Regions from separate parts of the Virgibacillus proomii genome, predicted to be linked through region 1. Evidence: riboswitches for the same ligand, from Rfam matches in the RefSeq annotation. Region 1 holds a riboswitch; each other region holds the start of a gene.

Region 1 (10,791 bases):
CTCCCGTAAAGAATTGGAAGTGAAATATTTTGGCTTAAACCATTTTGGTTGGTGGTTTGATATTCGTGATAAAGAAGGCAATGACTTACTGCCAAAGATTCGCGACCATGTTGCTAAGTATGGCTATGTTACTCCAGATGAAAGTAAGCAGCATTCCGATGCAAGCTGGAACAGTACATTTGCTAAAGCAAAAGATGTTCATGCGATTGATCCGACAACATTGCCAAATACGTATTTAAAATATTATTTCTATCCGGATTCTGTAGTAGAACACTCGAATCCTGAATATACTCGAGCTAATGAGGTTATGGATGGACGTGAAAAGTTTGTATTTGGCGAATGCCAAAAAATCATTGACAATCAAACGGCAGAAGGAACACAATTACACATTGATGAGCACGCTTCTTATATCGTCGATTTGGCTCGTGCGATCGCTTATAATTCGAAAGAGCGGATGCTTTTGATTGTGGAAAACAATGGGGCAATTAGTAATTTTGATCCAACAGCTATGGTGGAAATTCCATGTCTTGTTGGCAGTCAAGGTCCCGAACCACTAGTAATGGGAGAAATCCCTCGTTTCCAAAAAGGGCTTATGGAACAACAAGTAGCTGTAGAAAAATTGGTTGTTGATGCTTGGTGCGAAAAGTCATATCAAAAATTATGGCAAGCATTAACGTTATCCAAAATTGTACCAAGTGCGAAAGTGGCGAAAGATTTACTTGATGATTTATATGAAGCCAATAAAGAATATTGGCCAGAACTATCGTAAATAAATGCAGAAACGCTGTCTTAAAGAACATTACTTTGGGGCAGCGTTTTTTTATACTATAGAAAAGTATAAAATTTTAGGGTTTATCCCGCATGTAAGGTGCCCTAAGACTCCCACTTCAAGACCTGAATTGATACAAAAGGGTCAAAGTGGGAAACGGCACCTAAATGCCCGATTGGTTCAAGGGCATTTAGGTCATACCCTTGTGGTACTAACATTCCGTGTAAAAAGCATTCCACGGAATGAAGTTTCACTTTATCGTATAAGAAAAGCTACAGCTTTCGCTAAAGACTTGGCGACAAGCCAAGTTTTTCTAAATATAATTAAACTTTAGCAATAAAGTTAATTTGCCATTGTAAAATTTATGTATAAGTGAATGAGCCAATTGTTTAATGCCACAGACTTATTTTAGCATTTTTTTAAGGGGGATTGGACGGCCGGAAAGGTAAAATCAGTTCCATGTAATAATCTTGTTCATTGGAATCTAAGTTTAAAGGGAACCTAGGTAATATGGTTCCCTTCACCGATTAGTAAAATGAACTTAATCAGTACTCTAAAATAGGAGTTGTAAATTGTTTGTAAGTTAGCAGTCCTATGAATCTCTAGGGTTAATAATTCCATAGTATACTAAATTTTTATACTGATTTTCTTTCTTTACATGATCTATTAATACTCCTTCTTTTCTCATTCCTAATTTTTGTAGAACTCTTCCTGAAGCCAGATTTGAATGAAAGTATCGAGCAAATACTTTATGATATTGATTTTCATCAAATGCAAACTGTATGATAGCTTGTGCTGCCTCTGTAGCATATCCATTTCCCCAAAAATCTTCACCAATCCAATAGGCAATTTCACCATTATTGAATGTTTGATTGTTAGATAGAGCTATTGCTCCATATAATTTCCTTGTTTCTTTATCTGTTATAGCAAATTCATATATTTTATTAGCGTTAAAATTATCGAGATGTTGCTCCATCCACGATAAAGCATCGTCGATGGAATAAGGATAAGGCAAGTATAATGTATTTTTATACATATTATAACTGTTACAAAGCTTAGTGACAGTAGCGGCATCCGTCTTTTGAAAAAGTCGCAACAATAGCCTTTTCGTAGTAATTGTTTTATTTTCCCTATCATATTGCATCATACATCAATCCCATTCCCTATTTAATTGATCAACAGATCTAAATGGATATTATTCTCTATTTTTATTATTCGGCAAAAAAGGTCGGAAACCTTTATTAAATGTATTTTTGAAACATAAAATAACGGTTTGATTAAATATTCTATTAAGATAAATAATCTTAGACGAATTCTTTAAAATAAGAGGATGGAATATTCTATTTATAGTAAAGATGCAACTACGATGCAAGAATTAGTATAAATAGATGCTTTTTATTTAGAAACTAAACAATAGAACTAGACTAAAAAATATTATTTGGATTAAAAAAATAGCAATCAACGGTTAAAAATGCCAGTGAAAGGAGGAATTGTTATTATTGAAGCAGAGCAGTATGAAAAAAATCCCTTTTACTATTTATCTTAATTTCAGTTGCATGTGAAGGAAAGTATCAAAACTTAGTGCTGAACAAGAAATTTTAGATGTGAAAGCCGCTTTTGAAAATTGAAGTAGGTACATAGTTATGATCAATCCTGGTCATGGAGGAAGGAATCCATGCAATAACCTTTATGAAAAAGATAGAACCTTAGTAATCCATAAGCGATTGAAAAATCCTTACGAAACGCTGGTGCAGATGGTATAATGACAAGGACAGTTAGAGGTTAAAAGATCTTTAGATGGAAAAACAGCAATGAGAATAAACAATTACCGGATGCATATATTAGTATCCAATATAATGCTTTCGAAGGTTCTAGTGTAGGCGGCTTTAACATTTATTACTTACAAGAACCGATTTAAGGTTAGCTGAGCATCTATTGAGTTAAGGGATCGAGGTGTTCTCCATAATAGTTATTACATTTTAAAAGATAATTAAGCTTTTCTATATTTATAGAGTTAGAATGTATGATGAACCCGAAGAATTAGTAACTATTCATTCGGATAAATATAATAAGCAAGCAGGTAAGCAAATTAAAATAATAATAAAATTATCCATACTTTAGAAGTGTCAATTACTACCGTTTAGCTAGGTAAAATTAAATTTTTAATAGATTTTTTATCGTTTGTAGGGAGAGAAAGAAATGAAGCGAAAATATATTATCAGCTTTATCGTATTATTATTTGTGTTTGTATTCACAACGGCATGTGCAGATAGCGATAAACACTCAGCAAAAGAGGAACAAAATGGTGGCGAAAAAGAAGGAAAAAATATACAGCTTCCTGAGGGAGAATTGCAGAAATTAGACAGTGGTCAAGATGTTAAAGCATTACAGCAAGGTTTAAAAAAAATTGGTTACCAAATAGATAGTAGTGGGAAGTTTGATGCTGCTACAGTTTGGGCAATAACCGACTTGCAACTGCAACATGATTTATCAGTAACAGGTGTATATTCCCAGGAAACTGCCAAGATGATAGAACAGTTGCTTGCGAAAGATACCAGTAGCTATCAGCCGGGTAAAGCATTACCTGCTAAAGCAGAACCTGTAACAACCAATGATGGCTCGAATGTTTTAGCAAATCCGCATGAACAATTAGCATTGGTTAATAAAGAAAATGCATTGCCGGAAGATTATATTCCAGTCGATTTAGTTACGCCTAATGTTCCTTTCCCATTTAAGGAAGATTTACCAAAGAAAAAAATGCGTGACATTGCAGCTCCTGCATTAGAAGAACTATTTGCTGCTGCAGAAAAAGAGGGGCTCGAATTGTATGCACAGTCCGGTTATCGTTCCTATGATCGGCAAGTCAATGTCTTTAATTCTAATGTGCAGTCTTTAGGAGAAAAAGAGGCTAATTTAGTTAGTGCCCGACCAGGAGAGAGTGAACATCAAACTGGCTTAACAATGGATGTAACAAGCCCGGATATTAATTTTGATTTAACGACGGAATTTGCAAATACAGATGAAGGAAAATGGTTAGCAGAGCACGCAGCAGATTATGGATTTATTATCCGTTTTCCTAAAGGGAAAGAGGATATAACTAAGTACCAATATGAGCCATGGCATATTCGTTATGTAGGGAAAAAAGCAGCTAAGGAAATCATGGAAAATAATCTTACACTTGAGGAATATCTAACAAAATAAGTGAATGAGTTAAGACACGTAAACAGCACAATAGATTGGGTGATGTTACGTGTCTGTTTTTTAAGATCAGCACACAATGGATAAGTTCTTATGTAATATTCCGTTGATGAGGTCTACATGTCCGCCCTTTTCTTCCACACTTTTTCCATTGTGACGTACGTTGATAAAGTGTTCCCGCTTAAGGTAACTTTACCAAGATCATGATGAATCGCTTTTCTGGTATTATCCAATAGATTGCTCCATACGGTTCTTATTAAATTCGGTTCTATTTGCAAAGCGGCATTCTCTATTTCAAGATTAACATCAACAGTTGATTTAGTAGAAAAAATAGGTACTATAAGACAACTTTGGTTCGCATCTAAACGACTAAAAAGCGGACTTGCCCTCAGGCGCTGGCATACCTCTGTTACAGGAGCATGTTTTCTTTACTCGTCAGAAGTTCCAGTATGTACGTTGCTAATCAAGCGCTTTTCATTTTTGCTCTATATATTAGTGTTGGGTTCAGTTTCGCTGTAATAAATCTAAGTTTAACTAGTTGTTAATAAAAGTTTTGCGTGATCTCTAGCAAGAATGGTTTTTTAATCAGTAATTGAATTGTTATGGGATAATAAATGAATATCGATTATTAAAAAGCGCAGTTTGCCATTAAGAATATGACTCGCTGCGCTATTTATTATATGAACATCAGTTGCAACTTCTATAACATAACAGTTAGAAGCAAGTTCATGATGCATACATCATCGGGCAGGAGAATATAGGAGATAGTTTAAACCGTTACGGCACTAGGAATCGGCCACATCGCTTTATTTTCTGCCATATCCCAAAACATATATTCAAAATAGCTGGTTTTTACAACAATATCCTCTAAAATGGCAAGTTCATGCTCCGGTTTATCTTTGGCGATCGTATTTATTAAATCAATACAATCGTTTGCTAGTTTCGTAAATTCATCGGAAGAATACATCTGTACCCAATTGCCGTAAAACTCATGTTCTAAAGCATTTGGCCATGTTGCTAATGTTTTTCCAATAAAATTGTAGCTCCAAGCACAGGCTAGTACCGAGGCAACTGTATTTTCCACCCCACCACGCTGAGAAACGTTTAGCATATAACTTGTATAAGCAGTAGTTGTTGCTGCTGCTTCTGTTTCTTCCAGTTCTTGTGCGCTAATATTAAATTTGCTTGCATAGCTTCGATGTAAATCCATTTCCATATTTAATGTTCCATGTAATAAGTTGGCAAAAGTAGTCATCGTTGTTAAATCCGTTGCTTTTGCACTTCCTAAAGCAAACAGACGAGAATATTCCATTAAATAAACGTAATCCTGCTTCATCCAGTGCTTAAACTTCTCTTTATCCAACCAACCTTCGCCTAAGCCTTTGACAAAAGGGTGTTCCAAATAGGCCTTCCAAATTGGTTCGACCTTTTTCCATAAACGGTCTGTAAATAATGATCGCATGTTTTAAGCTCCTCTCCAATCTTATAATATTTTAATGCTGGAGAGGGTAACTTGTTGCAATTAAAAAACCCATTTACTAGATAAGTAGGAATGGGTTATGTAAGCGATCCTGATCGTTTTAGTGCCTACAAACGATTTCCACTTCCCTACGCTAGTGCGAACTAGATCAGGTTCAAAGGGTCAAGTTTCCTCTCTCAGCATTAAAATTGCTCCCCTAGTGAAACAACATATTTAGCTATATACTTGTAATTAAACCATATCGTAACGAAAAGAGCAAATAAATGTAAAAGAATTTAGATAATAAAAACAGTTCGATATAGATAGCTATGGTATTTTTTTATTTTAAATATGTTCAAAACTAAAAAATAGGTTATATCGTTTCTGAGGGAATTTTTGAACTTCTTATGGAGTGGGTTAGTAAAGTCTTAGAATCCAATAGAGCTAGCGTTAATGACAAAGGAGTGAAACCCCTATGGACTTGGAATTTTTACCGTCCAACATTCTATCTAGTTTAATCGGGATGATTTTTTTATTGTTTGGATGGTTAATTTGGAAGAAAAAACTGCTTATCCTTTTTACTGGTTATGATGAGTCAACTTTTAAAGGGAACAAAAATCAACTTGCTAAGGAAATGGGTATATTTTTCATCTGTTATGGAATAGCTATTATCTTTGTGCCCTATCATTGAAACATATCTTGCCGATTGGGTGTAATGGGGTTTACTAGGATTGCTTATCATAGCACTAATAGTAAGCTTGCTAAGTATAAAATACCTTTATTGATAGGTGGGTTGGCAGAAAAAAGGGTTTTCAATAAGGAAATCACTAGTTTTTCAAAAAATATTCATTTAAACGTGCGAAAAGGTGAACATTGCATGCAATTGGTCTGTTAAATCTATTTTGGATCAAGTACGATATAGGTAGGATTATTATAAGGAGAGGGTATCCATGCTTTTAGAAGTAATTGCAACGAATTTAACAGATGTAAAGGATGCAGCGCAATTTGGTGCAGATCGAATTGAACTTAGTCCTGCTATGACTGAATTAGGCATAACCCCTAGCTATGGTTTAATGAATAAGACAATGGAGGCTGTGAGTATTCCGGTTAATGTTATGGTGCGGCCCCATAGTCAATCATTTGTTTATAATAAAAATGATGTAGAGACAATGAAATCTGATATTGAAATGATAAAAAATCTTGGTGCAAATGGAATTGTTATTGGTGCTTTGACACCAGAACAAACGGTAGATGAGGAAGTAATTAAGCAGTTATTGGATGTAGCAGATGGTTTAGAAGTGACATTTCATCGTGCATTTGATTTTGCTCGTAATCAATTAGAAGCATTAGAATGCTTGGCAAAATATAGCCAAATTACAACGATTTTAACTGCTGGCGGAGATTATAAGGCTCCAGATGCCATTCCTCAGCTTAATCAATTAATTCATTTGGCAAAGGATACGCATTTATCTATCATGGTTGGCCACGGTTTAAGAGCAGAAACATTTGCAGATGTTTATCATCAAATAGAACCACAAGCTTTCCACTTTGGCTCAGGGGTACGAGTTAATGATTCATTTGATAAATCGCTTGATGCAGACAAAATAAAAAAAATCAAACAGATAATGCAAGTGTCTTAAAGCAATAAATTAAATGGTTAAAGGGAAGAAAAGAGCTATTCTTATTTTATTAATAGGATAGCTCTTTGTTTATAAACGCGTATTTAGAAAGTGTATTTCGCTCATTTAAGACTTTGTAATAAGTCTTCAAACTAAAGCTTGAGAATTATATCTCGGAGGACAAGGAAGCTTCCATAGCAATACCTCGCATGAAGAAAGAGTGGATTGCTTTTTCAAGAATAGGGAAGGCTTTTGATAGCCATACCTTTCGTTTTTAGCTTCATGGATAAACAACCCCTTAGAATAAACTTTCACTTTACTAGGCAAAATAATAGTAAACCAATCTGTTTTGTGTAATAATATTTTCAATAAAATTGAATTAAATAACAAATTTTTCTTATAATTTTACAAGAAAGTAGGGTGAGCCTTATGAATAATCTATTTGAACAAGGATATCTTGGTACGTATGTGCTGAAAAATCGGTATATTTTAGCCCCAATGACAAGAGTGAGTTCTGCTGAGGATGGGACACCGAATGAGCGGGTACACCGTTATTACGAACGATTTGCCAAAGGTGGTTTTGCTGTAGTTATTACAGAAGGAGTCTACCCTGATACAAAATATAGTCAAGCGTATAAATTTCAAGGTGGTTTAGCGACCGAGAAGCATGCCGCAGCTTGGAAGCCAATTGTTGATAGTGTGAAATCGCATGGATCATTAATGATTGCTCAACTAATGCATGGGGGAGCACAGACACAAGGGAATTACTATACAGATGTTACTGTAGCGCCATCACCATTTACTCCACCAATAGATAAAGCCGAGATATATTATGGAAGTGGACCTTATCCGGAAGCTAAGGAGTTGACAATTGAAGAAATCGAAGAAATAAAACAGGGCTTTGTGCAATCAGCTAAATATGCAAAAGCAGCCGGATTTAGCGGTGTTGAATTGCATGGAGCTAACGGCTATTTACTAGATGAATTTCTGTCTGAGATTAGTAACCAACGAACCGATCAATACGGCGGGAGTGTGGAAAATCGAGTTAGATTGCTTAAAGAGCTGATTGAGGAAGTCAGTAAAGCTATTGGAGGGACGATGATTTTAGGTATTCGAATTTCCCAATTAAAGGCAACTAATAAAAGCTACAAGTGGCCTGGTGGGGAAAAAGATGCAGAAATTATTTTCTCCGAGTTGGGAAAAACGAATGTTGACTATATTCATATTTCAGACGATGATGCAACTACTCCAGGATTTGGTGAAGGAACGATGACAATGTCAGAAGCGGCTAAAACATTTTCAGGAAAACCTATCATTGCTTGTGGTAACTTAGGCGATCCAAAAAAAGCGGCTGCTGTTATTGCAAAAGGCCAAGCAGATTTTATTGCCATTGCTCGTCAAGCGCTAGCTAATCCAGATACACCAAATCGTGTTCGAGAAGGGAAACCACTAGACACTTTTAATGGTAAAGCGATTCTGACACCAAAAGCATATGTTAAGGATTTTGAATTAGAAATGTAATGTCTAATACTGTCGTAAAAGTATAAGCATGTATGTATAGCTTATATTTTTACGACAGTTAATTAGTAGGGAAAAAAGTAGTCATTAAAACGAAACACCTGAACTTTTTTGTAAAAGCTATGCTTTGCTACATACGGGATACTTCTATTTCTTCATAATCAATTTCAAATCCGAGATCTTCTATCATTTGATAATCTTTCGTATCCGTTTGCCCAGCTGTCGTTAAATAATCTCCAATAAAGATCGAATTTGCTGGATATAAGCTAAGCGGTTGCACACTTCTTAAGTTTACTTCACGTCCGCCCGAAACCCTTATTTCTTTTGTAGGATTGATAAAACGAAATAGGCAAAGAACTTTTAAGCAGTATAGTGGATTCAATTCATCCGTACCTTCTAATTTGGTTCCTTCCATTGCATGGAGGAAATTTACAGGAATGGAGTCAGCGTCTAATTCTTTTAGAGCAAATGCCATTTGTATAACATCTTGTTTTGTTTCTTTCATACCGACAATGACTCCAGAGCAAGGAGATATTTGTGCGGCTTTTACTTTCGTAATTGTTTCAACGCGGTCTTGATAGCTATGGCTGGTAGTAATATGAGGATGATGATTTTTCGATGTATTTATATTATGGTTGTAACGATCCACACCAGCTTCTTTAAGTTGTTGCGCTTGTCCTGGTTTTAGTATTCCGAGACAAGCGCAAATTTTTAACTCATATTTTTCCTTGATTTCTTGAACAGCACTTGAGATATGATTCAATTCACGACTAGTTGGTCCTCGACCGCTCGCAACGATACAATATGTGCCAGCTTTTAATTGATGAGCTCTTTTTGCACCTTGTACGATAGAATCCTTGTCTAGCATTTTGTATTTTTGGATAGGATGTGTAGAATCTCGCGATTGAGCACAGTACCCACAAGTTTCAGGACATGCACCAGATTTAGTATTTATAATCATATTTAGTTTCACTTTATTGCCAAAATAGTGTTTTCTGATGAAATAGGAACTGTGTAATAACAGCAAAATATCTTCATCCGGACATTCCAATATAGATAATGCCTCCTTTTCTGTTAATGAATAACCTTCCAAAACCTCATTTGCTAAAGATAGATAATACAATGTATCATCCCCGCCCTTTTCATTATTGTTAACCAATATATTATTTATGTTAACAATAATGAAGTTGTAAGATGATGTCAACATTGTTTTTAAAAGAGAGCCATATCTTTTTCTTTGTTATAAGGGTTTGAAGTTGTTATTATTTAATCAAAAAGCATCCCACAAATTCTTATTTTACAGTAATTAAAAAGAATCCATTTTGAGAAAAGATTGGTTTAAGTTAAGTTTTCAAAAAAAGCTTGATTCATTTATAGCTGTGAACTTCCACAATCGAGACAATAATTAATATTAACAGCGTTTTTCATCTTTCTCTAGTTCTTTAAAGAGCAAGTAAATGTCGACATTACCTGTTTAAAAAATTCCAAACAAATTTAAACATACTACTCCCACCTTTATATAATGAGTTACATGGTATTTTTTCAGCTAAAAGAGAGACTGTACGTTAACCTATACTTTTATCTGTATAGTGGATATCTGCGTGCCCTTTTTTCGACGGTACCAAATAATAATTATCGATGCGAGAATGAGTATGACGGAAATGAATTGCGCCATTCGTAAATTTTCCGTTAACATTAAGCTATCCGTTCTCATACCTTCGATAAAGAAACGGCCAAACGAGTAGTACATAATATATATTAAAAACAACTCTCCTTGCCTTAAATTTGAGCGACGGAGAAACATCAACAAGATAAAACCGCTAAAATTCCAAAAAGACTCATATAAAAATGTAGGATGATAATACATTTCGTCTATGTACATCTGATTCACGATAAATTCGGGTAAATACAAATTCATAAGAAATTCTCGTGTCACCGGGCCACCATGTGCTTCCTGGTTGATAAAGTTCCCCCAGCGACCAATTGCTTGAGCTAAAATAAGACTTGGTGCTAAAATGTCGGCAAGTTTCCAGAATGAAATGTTTCGTACCTTTGCAAATACAATCATTGTTAACATTGCTCCGATCAATACACCGTGTATAGCGAGTCCGCCTTCCCAGACGGCAATAATTTGTCCAGGATGATCCACATAATATTCCCATTCGAATATAACGTAATAAATTCGTGCAAATATAATCGAAATTGGAATCCCAATAGAAGCGAGATCA
Region 2 (10,791 bases), on a different contig from region 1:
AGGTTTGTTGCTCAGGCGTCGGCATATCCCTGTTGCAGGGGTATGTTTCCTTTAGAGCGGACAAGAAGCCATATTTTTATCATTTCAAAAATGTGCTTTTTGTTGCTGTGAGCGTCATGGGAAAAGCGACTTCTAAACCCGATTCGTTCGGGTCGACAGGAGAAGTAAGACTTCTTGAATAAGCATCGCGATTTTTCAAGGACAGAGTTGCTATGACAGCAATACATCGCAGGTAGAAAAAGCGTTTTTCCTTTTTAAGGACAAGAAAAACCACGACAGATACAGCGCGGTTTTTCCAGGAGTAAAGCCACTTTTAAATGAAGTGATACTTTGTTCGTTAGAAAGTCTTTAGTTTTTTACGCCTAACCGAATGCTTGTACGTTTGTCTTGGGAGAGGTATTGATTTGTTAGACATCGAAGGGGGAATTAGATGTTAGCAGCAGTGTTTGATAAGATTGGGAGTTTATATTTACAACAACGAGATGATCCGAAAATTACTTCCAGTACAGATGTAAAGATAAAAGTAGGAGCAGCGAGTATTTGTGGAACAGATGTTCATATTTTATCAGACCCGCCTGGGCACCCAGCAACAACTGGAATTATTCAAGGACATGAGTTTATGGGAGAAGTAGTGGAGGTTGGCAGTGATGTCAATAATGTTACGAAAGGTGATAGGGTAGTGGTCGACCCGACAACGCTATGCGGAGAATGCTTTTTTTGTAAAAGCGGAATGGTAAATATGTGTAAAGACAGTTCAACGATTGGCATATTTAAGGATGGAGGATGGGCAACTTATTGTGTTTTACCTTCACAAAATGTACATGTGATTTCAAAACAAGTACCCCCAGAAGTGGCTGTTTTAGCTGAACCTTTATCCTGTGTGATGAATGGAATTAAAAAGTTAAATATTCAACCAGGAGATAGAGTCGTTATTTTAGGGGCTGGTCCCATGGGGCAATTATTTATTCAACTGGTGAAGGCTGCAGGAGCCAATAAAATCATTTGCTCCGATTTGTCCGAATACCGGTTGGAATATGCAAAACGATCCGGGGCTACGCGCATTATTAACCCTAAACATGAAGATGTATTACAGGTGATTTTAGAAGAAACAGATATCGGTGCAGATGTCGTGATTGATTGTGTCGGTGCTCTATTTAACCAAGCGATTCCTCTTATTCGTAAAGGCGGACAGATTCTGCTTGTCGGTATGAATGAGCATGCTCTACCAGCTATTAGTCAATACGAGATAACAAGAAATGAAATTACAGTAAAGGGAACGTATATTCAAAACTATGATTTTCCGAAAATAGTCAAAATCTTAGAAGGAAAGCAATTAAATCTAGATATTCTACTAACACATACCATTCGGTTAGATCAAATTCATAAGGGAATAGAAATCATGAGAAAAGGAGAAGCAATTAAAATTGTTGTCTATCCAAGTTAAAGTTAATGGTGAAGATGTTAAGTTTCAGCTAAGACATGAAACCAGTTTTGGGGAAACACTTTAAATGAAAAAGAAAATGTATTATACTATGAATAAAGGATTAGATTAAGCGCTTTATTTAAGGTGAGGTGTTACGGTCAGATTAGTCTCTTTGATACGTAAAAATTTAAATCGTAATACCTCCTATTTAAGACGATTAGCAAAGATCAAAGATTACTTCTATAAACTTTATTTATTATTTAGGAAACGATAAAATGAACCTTCATTCAGTAGGAGTTTTCTTCCATCTCCTACTGAATGTTAGTTGAACGAATCGGGCACCTTACATGCGGGATAAATTTGTTTATTGTGGATAATTTTTTTAAAAAAGTAGCTTTGTCCAGCTTAAGCGCTCGTGCTGTTAGCAAACTTTGATCTTCTTCCTACGATAAGTTAGCATTAGCTCGAATCTAAAGGAAGGCCGATTAAAAGGCTTGTCGCATACCCTGTTGCAGTGGAATGTTGGATATAAGTAGCCATATTTTTAGCGTTTCAAAAATGTGCCTTATGTTGCTGCGAACACCATGAGAAAAGGGACTTCTAAATCCGATTCGTTCGGGTCGACAGGAGAAGTAAGACTTCTTGAATAAGCATCGCGGTTTTTCAAGGACAAGAAAAAAACACGACAGCGATACACCGCGACTTTCAAGGACAGAGTTGCTGAGGCAGTAATACATCACGGTTTTCCAAGAAGAAAAAGCAATCCTTGAATGAAGTTTAACTTTATCCCGTCAGAAGATCCCCTAACCGATCGCTTCTAGCTTTTGTTAAATTGCAATTGAGGTGGAGGTAGTAAGATGATTGACGTTAACTTATTTTTCTCTTTTGGTTAAGCGCTTAATCCGTTTTTATCTGGTTGTATGTTATAAATGCTGCAAAAATGAAGTTCCAAATAATTAACTAAAAGGAGGAAGTTATTTTGAGTCTATCTGTTACAAAAGACAAAATTATCGACTTAAAGAAAAAATCAAACGAAGTGAGGAAGCTGATAGTAGAAACTGTTTACCACGCTGGAGCAGGTCATATGGGAGGTCCGATGTCAGCAGTAGATTTATTAGTCAATCTCTATTTTAACGAGATGAATATTAATCCTGAAGATCCCTTAGCTTCTGATCGAGACCGATTTGTTCTTTCAAAGGGGCATTCGGCAGTAGCACTTTATGCTGTACTTGCGCGAAGAGGTTATTTTCCAATGGAGGAACTAAACACATTTGATGCCATTAACTCAAGATTACAAGCACACCCTGATATGAATGCTTTACCAGGACTTGATATGTCTACAGGTTCGCTTGGTATGGGACTTTCAGCAGCAGTCGGTATTGCACTTGGAGCTAAATTGCAGAAAAATGATTTTCGCACTTATTGTATGGTTGGCGATGGGGAATCTCAAGAAGGACAAATTTGGGAAGCTGCTGATATAGCTTCTAAATATAAGGTAGATAATTTAGTTGCCATACTAGATTATAATAAGCTTCAGCAATTTGGCTGGGCGGGAGAAGAAGAAAGTAGAGAGAATCCAGTCGTTGATCCGGAAAAAAGGTGGGAAGCATTTGGCTGGAATGTAGTAAATATCGACGGACACGATCATGAACAAATAAGTGCTGCTCTCTATGGAGCTCGTGAAGTAACGGGAAAACCAACCATGATTATAGCCAGTACGATTAAAGGAAAAGGAGTAACTTTTATGGAGAATGCTTATCTATGGCATTCACGTGTCCCAACGGACGAGGAGTACAAGCAGGCCATTCAAGAACTTGAAGAACTGGGGGCAAAACAATGAAAACAACATTAACGGAAAAAGCAACGATGAGAGATGCATTTGGTAAAAAGCTGTTAGAGCTATCGTTAAAGGATGAACGTGTATATGTGCTTGATGGGGATTTAGCGAATTCTACAAAAGTCGATAAGATAGCTAACAATAACCCAAGGAAATTTTTACAAATGGGAATCGCAGAGCAGAATATGTTAAGTGTCGCCTCGGGACTTGCAACAACAGGCATACAGCCATGGGTTTCCACATTTGCTGCTTTTTTATCCAAACGTGCTATTGATCAGGTACAAGTACAAATAGCACAGCCACATTTAAATGTAAAGATGGTAGGTGGATATAGTGGTCTATTAACAGGGCTGACAGGAAAGACGCATCAATCGTTAGAAGACATAGCTATCTTTCGTTCATTGGCTAATATGGTAGTGTTAGCACCTGCGGATAGTACAGAGGTAGAGAAAATTATCGAATTTGCCCATCAATATAAAGGGCCAATATATATGCGAATAGCCAGAGATCCTTATCCAATCATATTTGATGATATGTATCAATTTCAACTAGGAAAAGCAGTAACGTTAACAGAAGGAAAAGATGTCACCATTATTTCTACCGGAACAGAAACAAGCCGTGCTTTAGAGGCAAGTAAACAACTTTTAACAGAAGATATTTCTGCTTCCGTTATGCATATGCCTTCTATTAAACCTCTTGACCAAGATGCAATTATTCAGGCCGCAAAATCTACCAAAGTCATTGTTACTGCAGAGGAACATAGTATATATGGTGGCTTAGGAAGTGCTGTAGCGGAAGTTCTGGTGGAAGAATATCCAGTACCAATGCTTCGTGTTGGAGTAAAAGATCGAAATGCAGAGTCTGGTCCAAATGAAGAAATGCTGCAAAAATATGAGATTTCAGCTAATCACATTGTTAAAGCAGTTAAAGAAGTTTTAAAGAAAAAGTAGAATTTGCTAAATAAGTAGACAATAGGAGGAAACAATGAGTACGGTTATAAGTGAAAAAATGTTGATCAATGGTGAATGGGTTGGATCTGAACATACGTATAAGGTGTACAATAAATTTACGGGGGAGCTGTTTTCAGAAATAGCAGTAGCGGATGAAAAGTTAGTAGATCAAGCAATTAAAGCCGCAGTAAATGCGCACGAACAAACTACATTTACTCCAGAGCATCGTTATCAAGTTTTAATGCGCATGGCAGATCTTTTACTTGAAAAACAGGAAGAATTGGCGACGATCATTACCAAAGAGGTTGGAAAACCAATTTCAGACGCTAATGTTGAAGTAAGGCGTTCCGTGTCTACACTACAATTATCGGCGGAGGAAGCCAAGAAGCTGGTAGGAGAGATTATTCCCAATTATAATGCACAAGGACGTTTTCTTTACACAGTAAAGAAGCCCATTGGTGTTGTTGCTGCTATCACGCCCTTTAATTTTCCGTTAAATTTAATTGTACACAAAGTTGGACCGGCCCTAGCAGCAGGAAATCCCGTTATCTTAAAACCTGCTTCCAATACTGCCACAGTAGCAATAAAATTATGTCAACTATTTGTAGAAGCAGGTGTGCCAAAAGGATATGTGCAATGTGTAATTGGAAGTGGAAGAACAGTAGGTGAACAGCTTTTACAGGATGAAAGGATTGCTCATTATACGTTTACTGGTTCACCAGAAGTCGGTAAGCATATTCAGGAAACCATTGGTCTAAGGAAAGCAACTTTGGAACTTGGGTCAAATTCGGCCACGATTGTTCACAGTGATGCCAATATAGATAAAGCCGCAACAAAGCTTTCCAAAATGGCATTTTCAAACGCCGGGCAAGTATGTATATCTGTCCAACGAATGTATGTTCATGAATCTGTATATGATGTGTTTCTCAAAAAGTTTTTAGATGAAGTATCACTTCTAAAGGTAGGGGATCCACTGTGTCCGGACACAGATATCGGTCCTATGATAAGTGAAAAAGAAGCAAAACGAGTTGAACAATGGGTACAGGAAGCGAAAGAAGCAGGTGCACAAATTTTAACAGGTGCAAAACGCGTTGGAAGTGTATTTTATCCTACTGTCATTACCAATGCAGAAACTGGTATGAAGATAGTAGATGAAGAAATTTTCGGTCCTGTTGTCACCATTATTCCATATCACAGATTAGAAGAAGCCATTGATTTAGTTAACCATTCCAAATACGGCTTGCAAGCTGGTATTTATACATCTGATTTAAATTTGTCTTATCAGATTCCATATTTACTCGATGTTGGAGGAGTTGTAATTAATGACACCTGTTGTTATCGTGCTGACCAGATGCCGTATGGTGGTGTGAAGGAAAGCGGAAATGGGAAAGAGGGTCCTGCGTATGCAATTCAAGAATTGGTTAAAACAGTAACTGTAGTTGTCAATCTGGAATAAGAATGAATTCGTTATTTTGCTTGTATTCAGTTTAAATGTTTAAGGGAAGGATGATTGAAATTCTCATGCTTTTAAATTTAGAATACATGATGTACCAGTGCTGACAATAGGGAAAGTTAAGATGAATTTAATATTAGTGAGATTACACTTGTGATACCTTGCTTAATTCTAGTAGAGGATCACAGGTGTTTTAATTGTGCTTTTTATAGAATATATATCAGTACTCAAACTGAGATGATGAGGATAGACTTATTATCCTTATCATAGAGACTTCTAAAATAGTATTTTAATTCAAACGAGAAAGCGGAAAAAGTAAATGTCGCAACAGAACTTATGGAAGTTGAGACAATAATGCATAAAAGTCAAGGGAGAATGAGTCAGTACAATCTACAAGCTTACGAATATTTCAATCCACGCACTGTAGCTTACTATGTAAAAATGGGATACAGCATGCAGAGGAAGTGTGGAGCTACCTATTTCCTATGAGAAAGGAAGGAAAAGTTTGCACGAGAAGGGCATTGGTGTTCAATTAATTGTAGAAGTTACGTATTTGGATATCGAGGAAATAATAAAATTAAAAGAACGTCCCAAGTGATTCGTTTTAGCTTGGGACGTCATAAGGACGCGCTTTTAGCTTTTATTCATTATGCCGTTGTACTATGCTATGATGCGATTGGCGATTAGAAAACCAATCTTCTTTGGTATACGCCATTTCCCAAAATGCAAGCTCATATTCCTTGGCGATAATAAATTGTTCCTTCATCTTAGCTTTTTCCTTTTCGCTAGAGTTAGCAGCGATTTGATTTAATAGATCAATTTGTTCTTTCGTAGACTTATGGAACCATTCACTAGAATAGGTATCAATCCAATTTTTATAAATTTTTTCAGAAGGATCAGCATCTTGATATGTTTTGCCAATATCTGCATATAGCCAGTAACACGGCAGAAGAGCGGCAATCGTTTGTCCAAGATTGCCGGAGAGTGAAGCTCGGTAAAGATGCGCTGTATAAGCATACGCTGTTGGAGCCGGTTTAAAATTTTCCATATCCTCATCAGTAATGTTCAATATTTCTGCATGCTGCTTATGAACAGTTAACTCTGCTTGTGCAGTACCCTTTGCTTTTTCTAGCAGCATAGCAGTTACTTGGAAATCCTCTGCTTGAGTGGCAGCTAACGCATGTACTTTTCCGAAATGTTTTAAATAGTAAATGTCTTGAAGAATATAATATTTAAAAATATCCAATGGTAAATCACCTTGTGCTATTCCTTTAACAAATGGATGATTTACACTTTGTTTCCAGCTGTCTGTAGTTGCTTCACGTAATGTGTCTGTAAATGGCATAAAAAATTCCTCCTCATTCATATGTTTTTGAACTTGATCGAGGAGGAAAGGGATAAGCTTAATAAGGCAATCAATCTGTGAACATAGATATAGAATTTATATGTAAACACATAGATAGATAGTATCCTTAAGCAGTTTTCCACTTCCCTCCGCTGGTGCTAACCAGATCAGGTTCTAAGGGTCTTTGTCTCAGCCACTGAAGGCTCCCCTAGCAGAAATATTGCTAACTACAATTGAAGCATAACATAATGATAACTAAAGTCAACCATATTATCCGAAAATTATTAATTTGAAGGAATAATTAAGTGGTTTAAAACTAGTGAATTACACTGTTCGGAAAATGTTTTTCTTGCTTGACGTGAAAAAAAACACTTAATAATAGTGGGTAAGAACTCGTATTTATTACAAAATAGACAGGCTTTTTAAGAAAAATCCCATGGAGTGTGAATTATCCATGGGGTATTCATTGACTTTGAATTTATATAGGATTCTTTTTTGTTTTGTCTAGATTTTTATTGTTATGCAGTATAAATGTGAAGTGCTTAACTTAATGTTCAATAAAAACGAAAAGAATAAAATTCATGCTTCATCCTAATATTTAGTTTTAAAATGAATCTTGAATTTTTAATAGCGTTTGTTATTTAACTAATTAATCTGCTTCAAGGATTACTTTTAATGCTTTTTCTTTAGCAGCATTTTCAAATACTTCATAAGCTTTCATAATTTCATTAAGTTTAAAACGGTGAGTCACTAATTTCTCAGGTTGAATCTTTCCGGATTTTACGGTTTTTAGTAACATCGGCGTGGAATTTGTATCTACAAGACCTGTTGTAAGGGTAATATTATGAATCCATAGCTTTTCAAGGCTTAAATCCACTTTCACTCCGTGTACACCCATGTTTGCAATATGGCCACCCGGTGCTACAATATGTTGACAGATATCAAATGTTACAGGGATACCTACTGCCTCCATCGCCACGTCTACTCCTACTTGATTCGTGTACTCCATTACTTTTTCAATTACGTTTCCATCTGAACTGTTAATCGTTTTTGTTGCACCAAACTCTTTAGCTACAGCTAAACGATTGTCATCAAGGTCAATCATAATTATTTCGGAAGGAGAATAAAATTGTGCTCCTAACAGTGCTGATAAACCAACTGGCCCTGCCCCAACAATTGCAATTGTATCACCAGGTTTTACTTTTCCTTTAAGAACGCCGATTTCAAATCCAGTTGGAACAATATCACTTAACATTACTAACGCTTCATCCTCAACACCCTCAGGCATATGGTATAAACTCGTATCACCATATGGAATGCGAACATATTCCGCTTGTGTACCATCAATTAAATGACCCAAAATCCAGCCGCCATTCTCACAATGTGAGTACATTTGCTTTTTACAATAGTCACAAGTACCGCATGATGTAATACAGGAAATAATAACTCGATCGCCAACGTTGAAGTTTTTAACAGAATCTCCTACTTCTTCGACAATCCCGACACCTTCATGACCAAGGGTACGACCATTTTCTACTGCTGGTACATCCCCTTTCAAAATGTGCAAATCGGTACCACAAATTGTTGTCTTGGTAATTTTTACGATGACATCGGTCGCTTCTTGAATAGCTGGTTTTTCCTTTTCTGTCCATTCCTTTTTCCCTGCTCCACGATAAATAAGCGCTTTCATGAAAGTCCTCCTTTAGTGATGTTTTTACAATCACCCTTATTATATCAATATTTATCGGATATATTCAAAAAATCACAAAAAATATACTAAATTGTCAAATAAGATAATAATATAGTTGCATGTGTTACATGGAGGTTAATTTTTTAGTTGGAAGCAGAAGTTTATTGTCAAAAAAGGACTGAAAAGATGTCTTTACAGTCTTTACTATTTTCGATATTATATGTGTAAAGATATCTTTACTTCCAAACGGAGGATCAATATGAAGGTAAGGAATTATATTAGAGATGTACGTTTAAAAAAGGGAATAACTCAAGTTAAAATGGCTGAAGATTTGCATGTTACAAGGCAGACAATCAACGCCATTGAAAAAAACAAATATAACCCCAGTCTTGAATTAGCATTAAAAATCATTGCTTATTTTGATATGCCCATTGAAGAAATATTTATCTTAGAGGAGGATGATGAATGAGTACAAAAGGCAGGAAAAAATGGGAGAGAATTTTAGAGAAATGGTCACCATTCTTTATAATTGCTTGTACGTTTATAGGTGGTGTTCTGGGTTCATTTCTTGCTTATTTTTTTCAAGGTGAATTTCCGTATGATGTACTCACAGGCAGTTTGGCAGCAACTATCATTTTAACGGTAATACAAGTGATTAAACGAAAACGAAAAAAAGATAATTTACCCGAAGCAGATGAACGAGTCATCCGCAATGTTTTCCGGTTTTTTGCATATGCATCACATATTACTTTAGCTATTTTATTTGTAGCTTTAACAGTTTTGACACTTTTAGGAAACGAGTCGATTTCAATTCTTTATCTATGGATTTTTTTCTTTGCATATATTTGGATTGTTGGAATTGGTGGTTTTTTTATTAAACGAAGGTAACAGGTTATTCTAGAAATTTTATTGGTTATCATATAGCTAATAGAATAAAAGCAGGAGTAATTTTTTGCTCTTTTTATGCTGACGGTTTATAAAATGTATTCTTTCAATAATATGAAAGGTTTGTTAAAAACCCAAGCGATTTTCTTATTACGGACGAACCTTCATAATTTTGATAGCTGTTTATAGATATTTTTTGAGAATACAGTAAAATAGGCAAATTTATAAGTATACTAATTCCAGAATCATCAACCCGTCTCTTACGTAAAGTCTTTCTATTTTATTATGTGCAATTCACATTTACACAAAATAGCTTATACTGCCGATTATACTTTTTTAACTTTGATTTTATGTATCTTTGTAGTACTTTTTTATATAGTTCTTGTAATGAACATCAATTATATTCTTGTTGCCTTTATTTCAACATATAAAGTATGGAAAGTGACGTTTGTATGTAGAGACAAGTGAAAGGAAGAAAATATATTCAACTTCGTGTTATATAATCAGACCAAGATGATTTTTTAAATAGTACATTTACAGTAATAAAACTTATTGATGAAGTTTATATTTGAAATGATGCTAACCGTATTGTATTGCATAATATTTCCAACCCCATCATAATAAAGCTATATATATTGATGGAGGGGAAAGAGTTGGTAAAACAAAAAGATCTTACGTTTACGGGGTTTATGGGAATAATATTCATAATTATTGGGATAATTGGTTTTATAGTAATACTTACATCATTTGATTATCAAACTTACAACGAGTTAAAAACTGATTCATACTTGCTAGAAGACGAAGAGATACAGTTCCAAATGCTAGAAGAGGGTTTGATGTCTACATGGGTGGTGGCAATAGGGATACTACTAATAAATGTTGCTATTGGTTCTGTATTGATGGCGTTAGGTAAGATAATTAGACTGTTAGAAGATATTAAAGGAGATAAACAAGGTAAGGATGGTGCAGACTAACTAATGGATTGAAAGGGAATACATCAAGTGAAAGTTCTTCCGTCTTTAACATGATGCCAAGTGTAACCTTTAGGAGTAGACTTAAACCCAAGTACCTTATTTGCAGCAGTAAAATGTGCCAACGGATTTACATCAAGCTGTAAGACATACTGGAGGAGCAGCTTTAATAAGAAAAGGTTTGGCACCATAAATATTAATTTTACCTAAGGGGGTGTAAAGGATAATTGAAATTAA
Region 3 (10,791 bases), on a different contig from region 1:
TGGGATCATTTATTGTTCGTTCTTATATTCAAACGCATAGTAACTTAATAGCAGGTGCCGTCCTTTCTGGGACAGGATATTTCCCTCTACTAAAAACAATCGTTGGTCGAGAAATTGCCTCTTTCCTTCCTCCTAAAGAAAAATCTCCATTCATGAATAAGTTAGTATTTGGTTCCTTTAATCGTAAGGTTAAGAAACCAAATACCGGGTTTGATTGGCTCAGCAACTCGCGTGCAACGGTTGATGATTATATGCAAGATCCTTATACCGGCTTTGTTCCGACAGGCAAATTTTTTTATGATCTGTTAGATGGTATTATCTCTATCCAGTCAAAAGAAAAAAATAAACGAATCCGTCAAGATCTCCCGTTACTGCTTATTAGTGGAGAGCAAGATCCTGTTGGAGATTATGCAAAAGGAATTTGGAAAACGGCTGATTTATACAAGCAAGCAGGATTAATACAGATTACAACCATGTTATTTTCCGATGGTCGTCATGAATTAATTAATGATTCCAATAATCAGGAAGTCTATAATGCAATGGTTCACTGGATTAATACGGAAACTATATAAAGGAATAAGACGACCATAAAAATGAATAAATGTCTTTCAATAACTATTCGTTTTTATCTTATATAACGGTTAAATTATGGATTTAATTAACTTTTATTGAAATTTTAAACAAAGTCAGTATAAATTTTCTTCTTTTTTCGACAAACTTTTTTAAATTTAGCTTGTAATTGCTTGTACCATGATGCACAAGCAGTTAAAATAGAAATGGTGATTGATATGAAGAAAGGTTGGAATATGAATATGGCTAACATTCAAGGAATCGCAGCATCTTCAGGGATAGCTATTGCAAAAGCATATCGGCTGGAGACCCCAGATTTATCATTTGAAAAAGCTTCTACAGATAATCCTCTATTTGAAATAGAGCGCTTGGAAAAAGCACTTGAAGTTTCAAAACAGGAACTGGAGAAAATTAAAGCACATACGAAAGAGAATATTGGAGATGAACATGCAGAGATTTTTTCTGCCCATTTATTAGTTCTTAGTGATCCTGAATTAATTAATCCAATGAAAGATAAAATCGAATCAGAAAAAGTCATTGCAGAAGCTGCTTTAGATGAAGTTGCAACAATGTTTATTGATATGTTTAAAAACATGGATAACGAATATATGCGTGAGCGTGCTGCTGACATTCATGATGTAACTACAAGAGTCAAAGCCCACTTATTAGGAGTTTCCATTCCGGATCCTGCTTTAATTGACGAAGAAGTTATTGTTATTGCCAATGATTTAACACCGTCAGACACTGCCCAGTTAAACCGTGAGTTTGTTAAAGGCTTTGCAACTGATATTGGTGGTCGTACTTCTCACTCTGCTATTATGGCTCGTTCCCTTGAAATCCCTGCAGTAGTTGGAACAAAAGAGATTACCACCACCGTTAACAAAGACGAAATGATCATTGTTGATGGAAATGAAGGATTAGTTATTGTTAACCCGACACAAGATGAAATAGCTTTATATCATAAAAAACAAGAGGAATTTGCTAAACAAAAGCAAGAATGGGCAAAATTAAAAAATGAACCAACAATAACTGCCGACGGAGACCAAGTAGAGTTAGCTGCTAATATCGGTACACCAGATGATGTTATTGGGGTATTAGATAATGGTGGAGAAGCTATTGGATTATACCGAACCGAATTCTTATATATGGGTAAAAGCCAACTGCCAACAGAAGAAGAGCAATTTACAGCATATAAGTCTGTTTTAGAGCAAATGCAAGATAAACCAGTTGTCGTTCGAACACTTGACGTTGGCGGCGATAAGGAGTTAAATTATCTGGATTTGCCAAAAGAACTAAATCCATTTCTTGGTTTCCGCGCTATTCGCTTTTGCTTAGAAAACGAACATGTATTTCGACCACAGCTACGCGCGTTGCTCCGCGCTAGCGTATACGGAAATTTAAAAATCATGTTTCCAATGATCGCTACACTGGAAGAATTCAGAAGTGCAAAAGCAATTCTATTGGATGAAAAAGAAGCACTTAAAAAAGAAGGCTTTGAAGTATCAGATGAAATTGAAATCGGTATTATGGTTGAAATCCCATCAACTGCAGTTATTGCCAAGCAGTTTGCCAAAGAAGTCGATTTCTTCAGTATCGGTACCAATGATTTAATCCAATACACCATGGCAGCAGACCGGATGAATGAACAAGTTTCTTACTTATATCAACCATATCATCCTGCTATTCTTAACTTGATCAATAACGTTATTGAATCGGCACATAGTGAAGGAAAATGGGTTGGTATGTGTGGTGAAATGGCCGGTGACCCGATTGCCATTCCAATTTTACTTGGACTCGGCCTAGATGAATTCAGTATGAGTGCAACTTCAATTCTGCCTGCACGTACACAAATCCGCAAACTGGATAAGGCGAACTTAGCTTCCTATAAAGAAAAAATTCTTTCCATGGGAACTGCTGAAGAAGTGGTACAATTTATTAAGGAAAAAACAGAATAAGCCTTTAATACCGCAGTGCTAGCTAGTTGCTCTGCGGTATTTTTTTGAAGTTGCTTTTAGATGTGATATCTAAACAAAATACGTTTTATTATCCAGCTATTTCATTTAGTCATCACCGACATAAAATCATAATAAAAGGTAGCGTAATCCAATTCAAAAGCAATTTCATGAACTTCTCCGCCAACCACTGAATCTCCTTGGGTATCACTTTTCAAATCGACATATGGACGAATATCAGCAATGCTCTGGCCTCTTGCTATTCCTGCAACATCCTGAACAATATAGACAGGATGACTTTGATATGTCAACATACCTGGATGAATCACTGCCATCAGTGTCAGTACATCATGTAAAGGGGATCCTTGGATAGATGGATTTCGCTTCTTGTAAAAATCATAATAATAATCTAGCAATATTTTAATGAGAGGTACTTTACCTACTTGATCAATATAGTTTACCATCTTTGGGGTAGCAATCGCTTGATTTGTTGCATTTAAAGGAATAATCTTAACATTTTTTGCGTTTGCTAAAACCACTTGGGCTGCGGCAGGGTCACCATAAAAATTTGCTTCCGAAACTGCTGTAATATTACCAGGAATCCAGAATGCTCCTCCCATAATGTAATACGCTTTTACAGTGTTCATTAATGATTCATACAAGATAAATAAACTGGCTAAAGAAGTTAATCTGCCAATATTAACAATAATTAAATCTTCTTCTTTATATTTTTTAATAATCTCGACAACTTCAAAAAAATTATCACTTATTCCATCATGCAGCATCTTAGGAGGAATGATCGGACCCAATCCATATTCCCCATGGATTTCCGGTACATATTTTGGATCTTCACCAGTCATTGGAATATGAGCTCCGGCAATCACTTTAATCTTCTTTACTTCCTCTGAAGGAAAGAGACTTTTTACATAATGAATATTAATCAGTGCATTCTGCCTTGAAATATTGCCATAGTCTGCTACAATTCCTACAATATCAATAGCAGCATTAAAATATGCATAAATAAGTGCAACCGTATCATCAATACCAACATCGCCAAACAATAACACTTTTTTCGTCATCTTCCCCCACCCTTAGCCATTACTTATATACGTTTAATAAAATAAACCTTCAATCAGTGGGGATATTCTTTTAATTCCACTGATTGTTAGTACCGTACCGCAAGGGTATGACCTAAAGGCCTCTGAACAGAATCGGGCATTTGACTTGTAGTTGGATTTTCCAACTTATCCTCTTAGGATTCACCTCGTAGCATTCAAGTGATGGTCTTACTCCAGTTACATACGGGATAAAGTGAAACTTCATTCCGTGGAATGCTTTTTACACGGAATGTTAGTTAAACGAATCGGGCATTTAGGTGCCGTTCTCTCCCACTTAGACTCTTTTTAACCAACTCAGGCTCTTGAAGTGGGAGGCTTACGGCACCTTACATGCGGGATAAACTTCATATAACTAGAGTTTATTCTCGCTAACATACAGTAGTCCCCACTTGTCCCTTTCAACTAACAATTAATCTGAAGTAGGAACTTTACTATCCAAAAATGAGGGATAAAAAGGCTCTATTTCCTTATAATAACATTTATTCTATTTATATTTCTCTACGGTATTGTCCTATTCACGCATTGTTAAAATTTGGTTCTAAATGACTAATAACCTGCTATGATAATGAATATATACCAAGAATCGTAGAGCAATTGGGTACAATCTATTTTAATCTGTATATTGACAGACAAAGGTGGAATAAGCGTTATAGCGCAAAAAACTGCTTCGTTGTAGTAAAAATCTGTTCGTATACATTTGCAATCGACTGCTTTTTTATTTGTGCAATTTTTATAATCGTATCATGGATCATAACAGGACTGGTTAATTGATTGGCAAATGGTCCAGTAAATGGCCAAGGACCGTCTGTTTCTACCATTATATGAGTAAGAGGATATTCTTTTACAAGCTGTTGAATCTCTTTTTCATAGCATATGTCAGGAGTGATAGAAATAAAGTAGCCATTTTGGATCATGCGTTCTATCGTTTGATAACTACCTTTAAACCAATGAAAATGCGCTTTATCTATAGAGTGCTTTTCCAACAGGTCACAGACTAAATCAGCATCCTCATAGACAGCATGTAAGCTAATCGGTTTATCCCATTGTTTACTAAGCTTTATAAAGACTTCCAGCAGCTCTAAATAGGGCTCTATGTTCATTTTTACTGCTTTCTGGCGCATATAGTAAGGTAAACCAACTTCCCCTATGGCGATTGCTTGATCCTTATATTGTTGAATAAACTGGATTAATTCTTCAAGTTCCTCTTCAGATGGCAGTTCCTGCTCCGGATGAAATCCAAATGCCGGATAAATTTTTTCATATTGTTCGGCTAGCCGCAAATTTGCAATGGATGAAGCTAAATGGTTAGATACAGAGATGACAGCCGTAATTTTTTCTTGCTCCAAGTCGATTAAGATTTGATTTTGCTCGTCCTTCGTATACATGTCTAAATGAATATGCGCATCAATAATTTTTCCTTGCATTATGATCCCCTCAATTCATGATAAATCATTTTCTTATACTCTAAAAATGCTTTACTTAATACAATGTCTTCTGACCGAGGTCGTTCAAAGGGGATAAAAACTTCCTTCTTCACTAGCGCTGGTTTTTCTGACAAAACGATAATTCGATCAGCTAAAAACAGCGCTTCTTCAATATGATGAGTCACAAACAAAATCGAACGCTGATACTGTTCCCATATCGATAACAACCACTTTTGCATTTCCAGTCTTGTCCATTCATCTAGTGCCGAAAATGGTTCATCTAAGCAAATAATTGGCTGTGGGCTAAGCATGCTGCGAAGAAAAGAAACCCGTTGTTTCATCCCACCTGATAATTGATGTGGGTAAGCATACTCATAGCCTGCCAGCCCAGCACGAGCAATCATTTCTAATGCTTGCTCTTCATTCGTTTTACTATCTACAATTTCTTTTCCAAGCATGACATTTTTTAAGACCGTCCGCCAAGGCAGAAGTGAACTAGCCTGTGGCATATAGCTAATAAAGCCGCGTAAACCTGTTATATCTTTATGATTGAGGCGAATGGTACCGGCATCTGGTGTACTAATTCCGCCTATTAGACGAAACAATGTACTTTTCCCGCTTCCAGATGGCCCTAGGATAGCGACAAATTCTCCATCTTGGACGGTAAAGGAAATGTCGGCTAATACTTGATTATCGCCATATGATTTTTGAATCCTTTCAATTTCTAATTTACCCATGGTGATCTCCTTCTTCAATCAGCTTCCAACGAATAACTTTTTGTTCTAAATACGTTAGCAGCAGAAAAAATAACAAACTTAATACGACGATAAATAAAATAGCTACAAATACACGATCTGTCCGAAACGAAGAAGAGGCTAAAGTCATGTAATATCCGATACCTTCACTAGAACCTAGCCACTCTGAAATGACCGTTCCCATCACACTATACGTGGCAGATATTTTTAATCCACTAAATAATGAGGGCAGTGCATATGGCCACTCCAGCTTCAAGAAAATTTGCTGTTTATTTGCACCTGCCATTTGCATATAATGCTTTAATTCCTCACTTGTTTGCCGAAATCCATCAAGAGCAGCAATGGTAATAGGAAAAAAGCAAACTAGTATAATAACAATTATCTTAGGCAATATTCCAAATCCGAACCAAATAACAAGCAATGGTGCCAAGATGATAATTGGAATATTTTGGGAAATAATTAAAATTGGATAAAAGGCCTCGCGCATCCCAGGTATAAGATGGAGACAAACAGCAACCAAAATACCAACACTACTGCCGACTAAAAATCCAACAATCGTTAACTGAATCGTCGAGACTAAATGATGAACATAGTCTGACCAGCCTGTAATCGCTTCTTGTAAAATAATTGATGGTGCAGGAAGTAACCACTCAGGTACATGAAACCAAGAACAGATAAACTCCCAGCTAAGCATGAAAAGGATGAGGACCAAAACCGGCCGCCATCCCTTTAATAATTTCTTCCTCATTAGCGATACTTCTCCGTTAATTTATCCATCGAAGCACCTGTAGGCTGATAAAATATTTTTACTTGTGAAATTACACTTGGGCATCCAAGTTCAGTCATTCGCTCATTCATTTTTTCAATGACAGTTAATAACTCGGATAACTCACCCTCCATTGTCGTTTCCAATGGATTGACTTGATAACGGACTTCAGCTTGATCAATAATTGCAATTGCTTCATCTACATAAGGTATAACATCTTCCCCATTTTTTGTTTTTGGGATAATCTGAATGCTCACAAGGGAATTGGCCATGACGATTCCTCCTTTGAATAGTTAATTTAATATTTATTTAGGTAAAAATTCATTGGTAAATGCTTTTTCACTATCTAATGGTTTATCTAATAATTTATTTTCATACATCCAAGATGCGTAATTATCCCAAACTTCCAGTTGTTGCTCTCCCCATCTCTTTGCATCATCTTGATACTTATCAGCTAGCCATTTTTGACTTGCTTTTACCAGTTCTTCATCAAGATCAGGAACTGCTTCGATTAAAATATTTGCGGCTTCTTCTGGATTGTCAATCGCTAGTTCATATCCTTTTGTTACTGCCGATAAAAATTTTTTAATGGTTTCGGGATCTTTTTTAATCATGTCTTCATTTGTTGCTAAAACAGGCGTGTAATAATCTAGTTTCTCCGAGTAATCTGTGAGGTAAATCATATTTAATTCTTCATTTCGGAGCTCTGCTTCTACTCCTGTCCACCCGTAATAAATCCAAGCGAAATCAATATCTCGATTTACAGCTGTAAAAAAGTCCGTCTCCCCCATATTAACAATATTTACTTTTTCCACATTAGCATCTTCTTGCTTCATTAACGAACTGAGTACCGCTTTTTCTACAGGAGCACCCCATCCTCCATATGTTTTATCTTCGAAGTCTTTTGGCTTCGTAATGTTTTTTTCTTTTAACGAAGCAAACCCGGATGTGTTATGTTGAATGATTGCTGCAATGGAGATGATCGGAATATCTTGAACCCGTGCCTCTGTAATTCCTTCCTGATAACTAACACCAAAATCTGCTTTTCCTGATGCTACTAGCTGGTCTGCTCCTGCTTCTCCAGGCATCTTAATTTCTACATCGAGTCCTTCATCTTTAAAATACCCTTTTTCTTTCGCTACATATAGTCCGGTATGGTTTGTGTTTGGTGTCCAATCCAAAACTACAGATACTTTTTTTAGTTCTTTAGCTTGATCACCTTTTTTCTTCTTCTCTTCTCCATTTGTATTACAGGCTGTAAGTAAAGCAGTGATAAGGGCAAAAATAATGAGTCTCTTCAACATAATTTCCTCCTTGTACAAACATAGCTATGTAAGGTATAAAATCGAAAACGGACGTACACTGGCGACCTGCCTGGTTGCGCTAAACTAAAACGTCGACTCCTTCTTCCTCACGTAAAAAAAGCCTTAGGTGGTTTCGTACACCTAGGGCTTTCGCACATGCAACTATTGCTAATCAAAACATGTTCCCTACGCTGGCTTTACCCAGATCAGGTTCTAAGAGTCTAGTATCTTATGGATACAATCTCAACCAGCAACACTGGTTCCCCTACAACGCTTATGTTTATTTTTTGTTTATCCATTAGTAACTATGCCATATTCATGTCCATTAATCAAGCATTTTCCAAAAGACGACCCGTTTCTAATTCCGCTTTTATATGGGGAATATTTTATCTGTATGCTGCTTAAATTAGACGTTCTCTTTGTTTCTATAAAATTCCATCCTCATGTAAAAGAGGCTATTTCTTTCCTTGTGATGGTAAAAGGATGCAATAGTAAGATTTCTATTAATTTAAAGGAGATAAGCAATTATCAAATTAGTTAACAGAAGAAGAGTTCAGCCTAAAGTTACGAATGGATAATCTAACGGTTGAATAAAGATACTGTATATCGGAAGGTGTAAAATACTCGAGTAAAAAGATGAACGAAAAGAGGGTGAGCTAGAAGAGATCCTCCTTATAATGTATTCATTCAGTAGTCTTTTCCTGCATCCCTTATTGAGAAGTAAAACACAGGCTAAACCTTGACCACGATATGTCGCTGTTGAAGTTTTCCTTGTCCTCCTTTAAAAGTCCTGATGTATTGCTACCGAAGCTTTCCTTCCTTGGAAAATCGTGATGTGGCTATCAAAGCATACTCTGTCTTGAAAAACCTCGCTGTATCGCTATCGAAGCCTACTCTCTCTGTCAACCTAAACGAATCGGGATGTAGCTGCCGTTATCTCCCACTTAGCCTTCTTTGTATTCCCTATAACTCGTGAAGTAAGATTCTTACGCACACCTTACAACAGGATATCTTCCATTACGTATCAGTCACATTTTATTATCATCAGAAGGTACAAAAAACAAATAAATGTTAAACACTGCAAGTAAACCAATTAATATCCATAGAGAAATTAAAAATTGTTCTCCAGGTAAAAGAAAATAGCAAAAGAAGAGTAAAACCAAGAAAATAAGATATCCTACGAAATGTATTTTACGTTTTCTCTTATCTCTCATCTAATCACCTTTTCTTGTATCATCGTTATAACTTAATTCGTGCCTTCCCCAACTAGGATTAAAGATTTGCATCCAATTTTTAGTCTTATTCAAATGAAAAAACCCCCTCATTAAAAATTTAAGTAACCACTAATTGCTATGCTATCACCTATCATAATAAAGATATATATTAACCTGTCGACATTATTCTAGTTTACCCTTAAACAACTTTTATTTATATGTATCCGGCTGTTTCTTCTAGCCCGTTACTTCGAAAAAATCCCCCCTTTGTGGAGTTGCTTTAAGTACGCATAAAGTGTTCCCTTAGAAATGATACAGAACCTTCGAACTTATATTCTTTACCTTACTCGCCTTACATTAGGCATAAAAAAATCCCCGAAGGGAAACAGATTTTTTATCTTTTTAATCTGTCTACCTTAGGGGAGCATATCAAGATTTGTTCTTTATTATTTTGTGTTTAGATTATAGAATGCAGTTTTTCCAGCGTATTCACCCATGCCAGCTAGTTCATCTTCAATACGTAGTAATTGATTGTACTTAGCTACACGGTCTGTACGTGAAGGTGCACCCGTTTTAATTTGGCCTGCATTGGTTGCTACAGCAATATCAGCAATGGTTGCATCCTCTGTTTCACCAGAACGATGAGAAATAACTGCAGTATAGCCTGCACGTTTTGCCATTTCGATTGCTTCAAATGTTTCTGTTAATGTACCGATTTGGTTTACTTTTACTAAAATAGAGTTTCCAATACCTTGTTCAATACCTTTAGATAGTTTAGCTGTATTTGTAACAAACAAGTCGTCTCCAACTAGTTGAACCTTTTTGCCAAGGCGTTCCGTTAGAAGTTTAAATCCTTCCCAGTCATTTTCGTCTAAGCCGTCTTCAATAGAAATGATTGGATATTTATTAATCATATCTTCATACCAGTCAACCATTTCTTCAGCAGTACGAACAACACCTTCGCCTTTCAAATTGTATTTGCCATTTTCATACATTTCAGAAGCAGCGACGTCCATTGCAAGTTTAACTTCTTCTCCTGTTTTATATCCAGCAGCTTCAATTGCTTCTACAATTGTTTGTAATGCCTCTTCGTTAGAGGAAAGGTTTGGTGCAAATCCACCTTCATCACCAACAGCTGTATTGTATCCTTTTGACTTTAATACTTTTTTCAAGGAATGAAAAATTTCTGCTCCGGTACGTAATGCTTCTTTAAATGTTTCTGCTCCTACAGGCATGATCATGAATTCTTGAATATCTACGTTGTTATCTGCATGCTCTCCACCATTTAGAATGTTCATCATTGGAGTAGGCAATGTTTTTGCGTTAAATCCTCCGAGATAGTTATAAAGCGGCATTTCTAAATAACTTGCAGCAGCATGTGCAACAGCCATAGAAACTCCAAGGATAGCATTAGCTCCAAGCTTTCCTTTATTATCTGTTCCATCAAGCTCAATCATTAGGGAATCGATAATATTTTGACGTGTCACATCAATGCCAATTAATTCAGGTGCAATAATTTCATTCACATTTTGTACTGCTTTTAAAACACCTTTTCCTAAATAACGATTTTCATCACCATCGCGTAATTCAACTGCTTCATACTCCCCAGTTGAAGCACCGCTTGGTACTAGTGCTGAACCAAAAGCGCCTGATTCTGTAAACACTTCTACCTCCACAGTTGGATTTCC

Evidence for each region. A riboswitch is a leader RNA that binds a small molecule or an ion and turns the genes downstream of it on or off. The one in region 1 is predicted to bind thiamine pyrophosphate.
Region 2: linked by a shared signal. The riboswitch ahead of tenA (thiaminase II) and the one ahead of tenA (thiaminase II) in region 1 are both predicted to bind thiamine pyrophosphate.
Region 3: linked by a shared signal. The riboswitch ahead of BN1066_RS13920 (ABC transporter substrate-binding protein) and the one ahead of tenA (thiaminase II) in region 1 are both predicted to bind thiamine pyrophosphate.

The regions. Positions count from the first base shown of each region.
Region 1 is NZ_FUFN01000007.1:94,741-105,531, reverse strand. Features, by position in the region: gene BN1066_RS00575 (6-phospho-alpha-glucosidase) at 1-769, shown strand, start outside; gene BN1066_RS00565 (GNAT family N-acetyltransferase) at 1,362-1,913, opposite strand; gene BN1066_RS00560 (D-alanyl-D-alanine carboxypeptidase family protein) at 2,969-3,970, shown strand; gene tenA (thiaminase II) at 4,737-5,429, opposite strand; TPP riboswitch at 5,556-5,655, opposite strand; gene BN1066_RS00550 (DUF3784 domain-containing protein) at 5,902-6,117, shown strand; gene BN1066_RS00545 (copper homeostasis protein CutC) at 6,377-7,066, shown strand; gene BN1066_RS00540 (oxidoreductase) at 7,475-8,566, shown strand; gene bioB (biotin synthase BioB) at 8,694-9,686, opposite strand; partial or broken gene BN1066_RS21125 (YqzL family protein) at 9,990-10,065, opposite strand; gene lgt (prolipoprotein diacylglyceryl transferase) at 10,134-10,791, opposite strand, start outside.
Region 2 is NZ_FUFN01000010.1:778,119-788,909, forward strand. Features, by position in the region: gene BN1066_RS11475 (zinc-dependent alcohol dehydrogenase) at 431-1,444, shown strand; gene BN1066_RS11480 (transketolase) at 2,403-3,263, shown strand; gene BN1066_RS11485 (transketolase family protein) at 3,260-4,210, shown strand; gene BN1066_RS11490 (aldehyde dehydrogenase family protein) at 4,245-5,666, shown strand; gene tenA (thiaminase II) at 6,304-7,008, opposite strand; TPP riboswitch at 7,136-7,228, opposite strand; gene BN1066_RS11500 (zinc-dependent alcohol dehydrogenase family protein) at 7,658-8,698, opposite strand; gene BN1066_RS11505 (helix-turn-helix transcriptional regulator) at 8,958-9,167, shown strand; gene BN1066_RS11510 (hypothetical protein) at 9,164-9,586, shown strand; gene BN1066_RS11515 (hypothetical protein) at 10,237-10,557, shown strand; gene BN1066_RS21260 (HNH endonuclease) at 10,581-10,679, opposite strand; gene BN1066_RS21265 (hypothetical protein) at 10,673-10,747, shown strand.
Region 3 is NZ_FUFN01000010.1:1,370,368-1,381,158, reverse strand. Features, by position in the region: gene BN1066_RS13955 (alpha/beta hydrolase) at 1-572, shown strand, start outside; gene ptsP (phosphoenolpyruvate--protein phosphotransferase) at 813-2,525, shown strand; gene BN1066_RS13945 (nucleoside hydrolase) at 2,627-3,601, opposite strand; gene BN1066_RS13940 (TatD family hydrolase) at 4,288-5,064, opposite strand; gene BN1066_RS13935 (ABC transporter ATP-binding protein) at 5,064-5,801, opposite strand; gene BN1066_RS13930 (ABC transporter permease) at 5,794-6,567, opposite strand; gene BN1066_RS13925 (thiamine-binding protein) at 6,567-6,857, opposite strand; gene BN1066_RS13920 (ABC transporter substrate-binding protein) at 6,891-7,889, opposite strand; TPP riboswitch at 8,056-8,166, opposite strand; gene eno (phosphopyruvate hydratase) at 9,550-10,791, opposite strand, start outside.